DNA from 2 places in the Mesorhizobium sp. M1312 genome. Region 2 is predicted to be linked to the other one. Evidence: predicted binding sites of a transcription regulator. Region 2 holds the regulator's gene; the other holds the start of a gene.

Region 1 (5,295 bases), on a different contig from region 2:
GATCGAGGCTGCTCTTGACCAGAAGCTTGGCGACGCCGAGGCTCGCATTTCATCCATCAAGGCCAATGCCATGAAGGAAGTCGGCACGATCGCCGAGGACACCGCTTCGGCCATCGTCGAGGCGCTTGTCGGCGGCAAGGCCAGCAAGGCCGAGATCGCGGCAGCCGTCAAATCAGTGGCCCGGTGAGGAACGCATCATGGACGCCACATCACTCGCGACACTTTGGGCCACCGTTGCCCTCGTCATTTTCCTGGCCATTGCCGTCTACATCAAGGTGCCTAAGCTGATCGCCAAGGCGCTCGACGCCCGCGCCGACAAGATCAGCAACGAGCTTGAAGACGCGCGCCGGCTGCGCGAGGAGGCCCAGCAATTGCTCGGCCAATACCAGCGCAAGCGCAAGGAAGCCGAGCAGGAGGCCACCGACATCGTCGCCGCCGCCAAGCGCGAGGCCGACATGCTGGCTGCCGAGGCGCATAAGAAGACCGAAGACTATGTTGCCCGGCGCACCGCGCTTGCCGAGCAGAAGATCGGTCAGGCCGAGCGCGAGGCGATCAGCGAGGTGCGCGCCAGCGCCGTCGATATTGCCGTCGAAGCCGCACGCACGCTGCTCGCCGGCAAGATCGACGCAAAGGCCGGCGCCGACCTGTTCAAGGCCTCGCTTCAGGACGTGAAGTCCAAGCTGAATTAAGCGATTTTATCGAGAAATTCATCGAAAGCCGCCTGGGAAACCTGGGGGCTTTTTTGCGCATTGGCGAAAGCGGCTGAGCGCGTAATCTCCCCCCTTGAAGGGGAGATGGCCGGCAGGCCAGAGGGGGTAGCCGCGCGTGAAGCGCCAACCTTCCCTTTTGTCCCACATGGCGTCGCGCCAGCCGAGGCGACCCCCTCTGTCGCCTTCGGCGACATCTCCCCCTCGAGGGGGAAGATTGGCGCTCGCCCTCAATCCAGGCCCGAAAGGCTCTCTTCATCGAGCACCTCGGTTCCACCAAGCCGGAACGGTGCGAAGGACGCGCGGTGCAGCCGCGCCACCGGTCCATGCATCTCGATCGCGGTGCGGTGGCGGACCGTGGCGTACCCCATATGGAGTTCGAACCCGTAATGCGCGTGATGGCTGCCGCAGCCGCACATCATCCGGTCGCGCATCACCTTGGCGACGATCGAGGCGGCGGCGATCGACTGCGAGCGCTGGTCGCCCTTGATCAGCGCTCTGCCTTCGCATGGCAGTCCGGGTGGCACGTCGCGCCCGTCGGCCAGGGCCAGCTTTGGCTGCACCGAGAGCCCGACCAGAGCGCGACGCATCGCCTCCAGGCTGGCCTTGAGAATATTGCTGCCATCGATGCCTTCCGCGCTGACCGAAGCCATCGACACGCCAAGAGCGGAGCCGAGGATTTTCAGGAACAGCGCCTCGCGCTGCAGATGGCTGAGGCGCTTGGAATCGTCGAGCCCGTCGGGAATGTTGGCGGGATCGAGCACCACCGCTGCCGCCACAACCGGCCCGGCGAGCGGGCCGCGGCCGGCCTCGTCCATTCCCGCCACCGGCCACAGGCCTTCAGCCATCGCCTTCGTCTCGAAGGAGAAATCGGGTCTCTCAACGATTTCGAAGAGAAGCGGAGAATCAGAACGCGCGCGAGCCATGTTGCGGCGAGGTTCGCATCGGCTCCGATTCTCCGCAAGCCCCTCCGGGTCGGGTGAGGCACCGGACCCGGAGGGCACCGTCTGCAAGCCCGGGGACAGGACAGGCCGGACGGGATTTTTTCATGTGCCGCCGGCGACGGCGGCACATGATGTCTTCATAGCAACATCAGTTGCTCGGTTGCCTTCGCGGCGACGACGAACTGGTCGGTCCTGAGCGACCGCCGTTCTGCGTTGAGGCCAAGCCGTTTGGCGGCGATCTCGAAGCGCCGGCCGATCTGCCAGGCATAGGGGCCGGCGCCTTTCATGCGCTTGCCCCAATCCGAATCGTAATCCTTGCCGTCGCGCATTGAGCGGATCAGCGACATGACATGACGGTAGCGGTCCGGATAATGGCGCAGCAGCCAATCCTTGAAGATCGGCGCCACCTCCAGCGGCAGGCGCAGCACGACATAGCCGGCCTCGCGCGCTCCTGCCGCACGTGCCGAATCGAGGATGCGTTCCATCTCCTGATCGGTCAGGCCGGGGATGATCGGAGCGACCATGACCGAGGCTGGAATGCCGGCAGCCGAAAGCTGCCTGATCGCCTCCAGCCGCTTGGTCGGCGTCGACGCGCGCGGCTCCATCGTTCTGGCCAGCATGCGGTCGAGCGTCGTCACCGATAGCGCCACCTTGGCCAGCCCGCGTTCGGCCATGCGCGACAGAATGTCGATGTCGCGCGTCACCAGCGCGGATTTGGTGACGATGCCGACCGGATGGCCGCGCGCCTCCAGCACTTCGAGGATCTCGCGCATGATCCGGTACTGCTTCTCGATCGGCTGGTAGGGATCGGTGTTGGTGCCGATGGCAATGGTGCGCGGCTGGTAGCCGTCCTTCGACAGTTCCTTGTCGAGCAGCCGCGCCGCATCCGGCTTGGCGAACAGCTTCGATTCGAAATCCAGCCCCGGCGACAGGCCCATGAAACTGTGCGTCGGCCGGGCGAAGCAATAGACGCAGCCATGCTCGCAGCCGCGATAGGGATTGATCGAGCGGTCGAAGGAAATGTCGGGCGATTCGTTGCGGGTAATGATGGTGCGCGGCTTTTCGACCTGCACCTCGGTCTTGAACGGCGGCAGCTCCTCCAGCGAATTCCAGCCATCGTCGAACACATGCCGGCTGACCGGTTCGAACCGGCCGGACGGATTGATGCCGGCGGACCGGCCGCGATTGCGCTCCGGGCGGACACGGACGCCACTCTGCTCGATCATTGCATTGGCCATCTCGGCTCTTCCAGCCCCGAAGGCGGCAATGTCGGCACGCACGATCTGTTCCATTTTCGCCCTCTCCCAGGGACTGTCGGCTGGCTGTCGAATCGCTCTGCTCATGAAAATAATCCTATTCTATCCTAGGGAACAAATCAAGAACATTCTTATGATGCGTCGCAAAAACTGGCGCTGCGCCCGGCTTTCCGCTATTCGGCTAACGATGCTCAGCGTTCTCATCCAGACCCTGAATGACGAAGAGAGACTTGCCCGCACGCTCGCCTCGCTGATCGGCGGCGCGGTCGAGGGCGTGGTGCGCGATGTCATCGTCTGCGACACCGGCTCGACGGACCAGACGCACCGCGTTGCCGAACATGCCGGCTGCCTTTATGTGGCGAGCGGCGGCATTGCTGCCGGCATCAGGCAGGCCAAGGGCGACTGGCTGCTGCTGCTGGAGCCGGGCGCGCGATTGGCGGAGGGCTGGATCGACGAGGTCGTTGCCCACACGGCTCGGCAAACCATGCCGGCGCGGTTCTCGCGGGCGCGCGGCAGTCGCGTGCCGCTCCTGTCGCGGGTGTTTTCGGGAAACCGGGCACTGTGCGAAGGGCTGGTGATCAGCAAGCGTCAGGCCGCGGCCTTAGCGAAAAACGCCCGCAGCGCCGAGGCCATCGCCCGCGGCCTCGCGACCAAGAGGCTCGACGCCGAGATCTGGGTGGCGCCGGTGAAGTGAGGGTCCTCTCTCGCGGTAAGCGGGCGCGGAAAGGGCGCGTATTTCGCCGAAGGGATTCCAGATCGTCTTTTTATCAGACCGGTAGCTTGTCTGGATTAGGCGGCGCGCAAAGTCGTTGGCGGGAAACGGTCTGGCGGGGCCGTATTGGCGCGACACTCCTGGAAGGAATGCATATGGGGAATGCATATGCTTGTCGTCCTGCGGGAAACTCGCGATACTCCGCGACATTTCGGGGAGATTGCAGATGAATGTATCTCAATTCGTTCGTATCGCCTTACTCGGAGCCGCTTGGTCAGTACCGACGATCGCGGTGGCGCAGGAGTCGTCGCTTTGGTCGGTTTATGAGAACACGCTCAAATCGGCCAAGTACATCGATCTGACCCATGCCTTCGAGCCGGTGCAGCCCGTATGGCCGGGCTTCGCCAATGCCAAGTTCAAACCGGCTGTCGCCGGGAAGGATATCGAGGGCTACGTCAAGGCCGGCGAAGAGTTCACCTACGACAAGCATGGCTTCGTCGCGAGCGCCTACGAGTTGTCGACGGACCAATATGGCACGCAGCTTGATCCACCCTCCCACTGGAACCCACTCGGTGCAACGATCAGCGACCTGCCGGCCACTTATGCCGTGCGACCGCTCGTCGTGATCGACATCAGCGGCAAGGTGCAGACTGACGAAGGCTATCACCTCCAGGTCGCCGACATCGAAGAGTGGGAAAAAGAGCACGGCCGGATACCGGAGGGTTCGGTCGTGTTCGTGCGTTCGGACTGGTACAAGAAATGGTCCGATGCCGCCCGCTTCAACCAGAAGCCGTTTCCAGGCGTCAGTTTGGATGCACTGAAGTTCCTGCATCTGGAGCGGAAGATTCTGTTTCATGGTCATGAGCCGCTCGACACCGACACCACGCCCAATCTCGAAGGCGAACATTGGCTGCTTCACAACGATTTCACGCAGGCAGAAGGCGTTGCAAACCTCGACAAGGTGCCAGAGGCCGGGGCGTTGGTCACAATCGGCTTTGCCAAGCCGCTTGGCGGGTCAGGCGGATATGCGCGTTACGTCGCTATTGCACCCGCCGACTGGACGGAGGGCGTTTCGGTCATCGAAGCGCCTGGTGCGCCGCTTTCCCGGAAAAAGGCGCCGCTCAAGCGCGACGAGAACGGCGTCTTCCGTCCGACGCCCTGATCACTGGCGATGTCAGTCGGGAGGCCGGCCATGGCGCGTCCCATTCCGCGCGATTTGCCGCGCAAGTCGGGACAAAAGGTCCAGACTACCAACCCCTCTGGCGCTCGCGAAAACGTGACTGTCACGACGATAGCCATCACGATTGCTAACGCTATCGTGGCATGAGCGCGCCGATCCTGCCACGGGAGGCAGTCATGCTCCGCCTATCTGCCGCCGTTCTGCTGACCCTGGCTTTCTGGCCATTCACCGCGTCGGCCCAGGAACAGCCGCCGCCGTCGAGATGCGTTGCGATCGCCCAAGGGCTGCCGTCGGCCACCTATGCCAGCTTCACAGCGCCAAAGGCGCAGACGCCTCTGCTGGCCGAGGCTTTCGCCGACGGCGACGTTACGATCACTTATGCCGGCCATTCGACCTACATCATCGAGACACCTGCCGGCGTCAGGGTCGCCACCGACTTTTCCGGCGTCTACGGCGCTGACCCGCTGCCGCGCGTGGTGACCATGAACAAGGCCCA
Region 2 (5,295 bases):
CGAGTTGCGCGGCGGCGATGCCGCCTACAACGCCCAGGCGCTGCGCGACATGCTGGGCGGCGCTGCCGGTGCCTTTCGCGATACGGTGCTGATGAACGCCGGCGCCGGATTGGTGGTGGCGGGCAAGGCGACGACCCTTGCCGACGGCATGGCGACGGCGGCGCAAGCCATCGACAGCGGCCGCGCGCTGAAAGTGCTCGACCGGCTGGTCGAGATTTCGAACGGATAGAGCCGTGTCTGATATCCTGCGCAAGATCGAAGCCTACAAGCGCGACGAGATCGCCGCGGCGAAGGCGCGCGTGCCGCTTGCCGAGATCAAGGCGCAGGCGAAGGACACCGATGCAGCGCGCGGCTTTCTCTCGGCCCTTGAAGCCAAGCGCAGATCCGGGAATTTCGCGCTGATTGCCGAGATCAAGAAGGCGAGCCCGTCCAAGGGCCTGATCCGCGCCGATTTCGATCCGCCGGCACTGGCCAGGGCCTATGCGAAAGGTGGCGCCGCCTGCCTTTCGGTGCTGACCGACGCACCGTCCTTCCAGGGTGCGCCTGAATTCCTCACCGATGCGCGCAACGCCGTGACATTGCCCGCTTTGCGCAAGGATTTTCTGTTCGAGCCTTATCAGGTGTTCGAAGCCCGCGCGTGGGGCGCTGACGCCATCCTGATCATCATGGCGAGCGTCGATGACGCCGTGGCCAGCGAACTCGAAACGACGGCGTTCGAACTCGGCATGGACGCGCTGGTCGAAGTGCATGACGAGGCCGAGACGGAACGCGCGCTGAAATTGTCATCACGGCTGATCGGCATCAACAACCGCAACCTCCGGACGTTCGAAACCAGCATCGAAACCTCGGAGCGGCTTGCGACGATGGTGCCGGTCGACCGCCTGCTGGTCAGCGAGAGCGGTATTTTCTCGCACGAAGACTGCCGCAGACTGGAACGGAGCGATATTGGTACGTTCCTCGTCGGCGAGAGCCTGATGCGGCAACAGGACGTGGCCATTGCGACGCACCTGCTTTTGACGGGCAAGGCGCCCGCAAATGCATCCGCCCGAAAATCGGAATCGATTTTCGGAGAGCACGATGCATAGATTCAAAGCATTAGAGCGTACTTTGTGCGTCCAAACGGACGCACGTCGCTCTGAGGTGACCTGACGATGTCGGCCGCCCTCACCCATCTTGGCGCGAAAGGCGAAGCCAATATGGTCGATGTCGGCGACAAGGCGGAGACGACGCGCACGGCAATCGCCGAAGGTCTTGTCTCGATGCTGCCAGAGACGCTCAAAATGATCCTCGACGGCGATGCCAAGAAGGGCGACGTGCTGGGCACGGCGCGCATCGCCGGCATCATGGCGGCCAAGAGGACGCATGAGTTGATCCCGCTCTGCCATCCGCTGCTGTTGACCAACGTATCCGTTGACATCGAACCGGACGCGGCGCTGCCCGGCCTGAAGGTCACGGCGCTGGCCCGCGTCACCGGCAAGACCGGCGTCGAGATGGAAGCGCTGACCGCCGTCTCGGTCGCCTGCTTGACCATCTACGATATGGCCAAGGCGGTCGACCGCGCCATGGTGATTTCGGGCATCAGGCTGGTGGAAAAGACCGGCGGCAAATCCGGCGACTACAAGGTAGGCGCCCAAGAGGCAGGCCGATAATGGCACTGCTTCCGGTCGCCGAGGCGCTCGAGCGTCTGCTTGAAGATGCTGCGCCCTCGCAAGCTGAAAGCGTCGCCCTGATGGACGCCGCCGACCGCGTGCTGGCGGAGCCGCTCATAGCACTTCGCACCCAGCCGCCGTTCAACGCGTCCGCCATGGACGGCTTTGCCGCGCGGGCCAAGGATGTCGCGTCCGTGCCCGCAAGACTTTCGGTGATCGGCATAGCGCCGGCCGGACGCGGCTTTGCCGGAACAGTCGGCCCGGCGCAGGCCGTCCGCATCTTCACCGGCGCGCCGCTTCCGGCAGGCGCCGACACCATCGTCATCCAGGAGAATGTCCGCGACCTCGGCGGCGGCAGCATCGAAGTGACCGCGTCGACCGTTGAAGGCCGCAACATCCGCCGCCTCGGGCTCGATTTCTCGAAGAGCGACGTGCTGCTGGAGAAAGGCCGCCTGCTTGATCCGGCGGCATTGTCGCTGGCGGCGTCGGCCAACCATCCGCAGGTCAGCGTGGTGAAACGGCCGCTGGTCGCAATCATCGCCACCGGCGACGAATTGCTGCCGCCGGGCAGCGATCTTGGCCCCGACCAGATCATCTCGTCCAATGCTTATGGCGTCGCCGCCGCGGCCCGCTCGGTCGGCGCCAGCGCGCTCGATCTCGGCATCGCCCCCGACCGGAAGGAGGCGATCGCCGCGCTGGTGAAAAAAGCGGTCGATGCAGGCGCCGACGTCATCGTCACGCTGGGCGGCGCCTCGGTCGGCGACCATGACCTGGTCCATGACGTGCTGACCGGCGAAGGCATGACGCTCGATTTCTGGAAAATCGCCATGCGGCCCGGCAAGCCGCTGATGTTCGGGCGGCTCGGCGACATCCGCTGCATCGGCCTGCCCGGCAATCCGGTGGCGAGCCTGGTCTGCACGCAGCTCTTTCTGAAGCCGCTGCTTGCGCGGCTCGGCGGCCGCGCTTTTCGGCAGGACCTGCGTCAGGCGCGGCTCGGCGCCGCCATGCCGGCCAACGATCTCAGGCAGGACTATGTACGCGCCGTGGTGAGCGAAGAAGCCGGCACGCTGCTGGCGACCCCGTTCGGCATCCAGGATTCGTCGATGCTCAAAATGCTGGCCGACGCCAACGGGCTGATCGTGCGCGAGCCATTCGCTCCCCCAGCCGCGACGGGCGTCGCCTGCAGCGTGCTGATGCTACGCTGAACAAAACGTCAACACTTTCATTAAACTTTAAACGGTTGCGGAACACAACTGGAACAGATAGTGTTTGTTCTGGGTTTGTTTTTCTGATTCTGTTGGGGGTCGCGATGCTGACACGCAAACAACACGAACTGCTGATGTTCATCCACGAGCGGCTGAAGGAAAGCGGCATTCCGCCCTCGTTCGACGAGATGAAGGAAGCGCTCGACCTCGCCTCCAAGTCGGGAATCCATCGGCTGATCACGGCGCTGGAGGAGCGCGGCTTCATTCGCCGCCTGCCCAACCGCGCCCGTGCGCTGGAGGTGCTGCGCCTGCCCGATTCGATCGCGCCCGGCCTCAATGCGGCGCGCAAATTCTCGCCGAGCGTCATTCAGGGCAGCCTTGGGCAGGGCAGCCTCGGACGACAGATCAAGCCGGCGCCTTCGCGCATGCCCGCGGCCGGCAATGACGACGACGTCGTTGCCACCGTCTCCATCCCGGTGATGGGCCGCATCGCTGCCGGTGTGCCGATCGACGCGATCCAGCACCAGACGCATTCGATCTCGGTACCACCGGATATGATCACCGGCGGCACGCACTACGCGCTGGAGGTCAAGGGTGATTCGATGATCGAGGCCGGCATTTTCGACGGCGACACGGTCATAATCCGCAACGCCGACACCGCCCAGCCTGGCGAGATCATCGTCGCCTTGGTCGACGAGGAGGAAGCGACGCTGAAGCGGTTCCGCCGCAAGGGCGCCTCGATCGCACTGGAAGCCGCCAATCCGGCCTACGAGACGCGCATCTTCGGGCCGGACCGGGTCAAGGTGCAAGGCAAGCTCGTCGGACTAATCCGGCGTTACTGAGTGGTGGCCTTTTTGGGCTTCTCGGCCTTGCGGTACGGCGGCAGGCCCCTCGCCTCGCGCGAAAATCTTCGCTGCTCGTGCCAGGGCCTATAGGGCTGTCTGACGGCAAAACGGATTTCTGCGCGCGTCGTCGCCGATAGCGGATCGAAGAAGACGGCGGCACTGCCCATGCGAGCGAGCTGCCGTTTGGTGACGACAAGAACCAGCGGATTGCGGCAGGGATTGTAATAGGCTGTGGCATCATCGATGACGATCAGATCCGCAAAGGCACAGGCTGGCCGCGCGGTTTTACGGTTGTCGGCGAGCGCGATGATCGCGCCGGACGGATGCCGGGCGAGGCACAGGCCGGCAGTGCAGTAGAAGGGCGCTCCCGGCGGCAGGTCGGCCGGATCGGCGAGGTCGAACCGCACGTCTCCTTTTTCGAATGTCTCGGGCTCGACAATGGTCGCTGAAACCAGCGCATGTTTCCAGTTGTCGGTGATGAATTCGTTCGAACGCACCCGGTTGACGGCAAGTTCGCCGCCGCCAATCGGCAGCGCCACCAGATGCGCATCTTCCGAAATCAGCACGTCGGGGGTGCGTGTCTCGGAAATCGTCAGCAGGCCGGCGAGCGCAAAGGGAAGTGCCGCAAGCCGCAACCATGTCGTCGCCATCGTGGCGATGACCAGGGCGACCGTCACCAGCAGAACCGACTGCAACGAAATCAGTCCGACTGCATCGATCGGCGACCGCTCGGAGATCCATCCCGATATTGCAATCATGGCTGTCAGCCCTTTGCCCATCATGTAGAGGAAAGGCCCATCCAAGCCGAAAGGCATTGCCAAGGCGCTGACGACGGCCAGGAACATGACGACCGTGACGATCGGCATGACGGCCAGATTGGCGAACAGGCTAAGCGGCGAGACGCGCTGGAAGTGCCAGATGGCAAAGAGCGCGGTGGCGCTGCCGGCAATGATGGAGGTCATTGCGATGGTACCTGTCCCAGCGGCGAGTTTCCGCGTGACGAAAGCGACCGGTGACCGTCGCTGTAGCGGCGCCGTGGCCTTGTCGGCACAATAGTCGGACCAGCCGGCATAGGCGCCCACGAGAGCAGCGGTCGCGGCGAAGGACATCTGGAAGCTTGGGCCGACCACCTCGTGCGGCGACACGACGATGACCGCGATGGCTGAAATCGTCAGATTGCGCATGGTGAGTGCCGCCCGGTCGAACAGCACGGCGACAAGCATTACCGCCAGCATGATGAAGCTGCGCTCAGCCGCGACCACGATACCGGAAAAAATGAGATAGGCAGCGATGGAAACGAGTGCGGCGGCAGCCGCATATTTTTTGACCGGCCGGCGCGACGAAAAATCGGGAAACAGCGCAAGTGCGCCGCGTAGCAATCCCATGATGGCGCCGGCGACAAGCGCCATGTGCAGGCCGGAAATGGAGATGATGTGGTAGATGCCGGTGCGCCGCATCGATTCGTTTATCTCTTCGGGAATGCCGGCACGCACGGCGACGATCAGCGCGGCGGCAATCTCCCCCTCGGCGCCACCGATGCTGTCCCTGATATGGTCGGCGATGGTTTCGCGCGCCTTTTCGATCGAGGAAGAAAGG

Evidence for each region. Region 2 encodes LexA, which represses DNA repair genes until DNA is damaged. Its sites were predicted from a motif close to TGTTCNNNNTGTGTTCNG; they were not measured.
Region 1: the regulator LexA is predicted to act here: its motif matches at 3,018-3,035, upstream of NKH36_RS29385 (PA0069 family radical SAM protein).

The regions. Positions count from the first base shown of each region.
Region 1 covers NZ_JAMYLQ010000035.1:20,269-25,563, forward strand. Annotated here, with positions in the region: gene NKH36_RS29370 (F0F1 ATP synthase subunit B) at 1-187, shown strand, start outside; gene NKH36_RS29375 (F0F1 ATP synthase subunit B) at 198-689, shown strand; gene rnhB (ribonuclease HII) at 938-1,633, opposite strand; gene NKH36_RS29385 (PA0069 family radical SAM protein) at 1,789-2,943, opposite strand; gene NKH36_RS29390 (glycosyltransferase) at 3,095-3,601, shown strand; gene NKH36_RS29395 (cyclase family protein) at 3,846-4,781, shown strand; gene NKH36_RS29400 (MBL fold metallo-hydrolase) at 4,976-5,295, shown strand, end outside.
Region 2 covers NZ_JAMYLQ010000004.1:15,582-20,876, reverse strand. Annotated here, with positions in the region: gene trpD (anthranilate phosphoribosyltransferase) at 1-229, shown strand, start outside; gene trpC (indole-3-glycerol phosphate synthase TrpC) at 234-1,085, shown strand; gene moaC (cyclic pyranopterin monophosphate synthase MoaC) at 1,152-1,649, shown strand; gene NKH36_RS07045 (molybdopterin molybdotransferase MoeA) at 1,649-2,854, shown strand; gene lexA (transcriptional repressor LexA) at 2,959-3,696, shown strand; gene NKH36_RS07035 (ComEC/Rec2 family competence protein) at 3,690-5,295, opposite strand, start outside.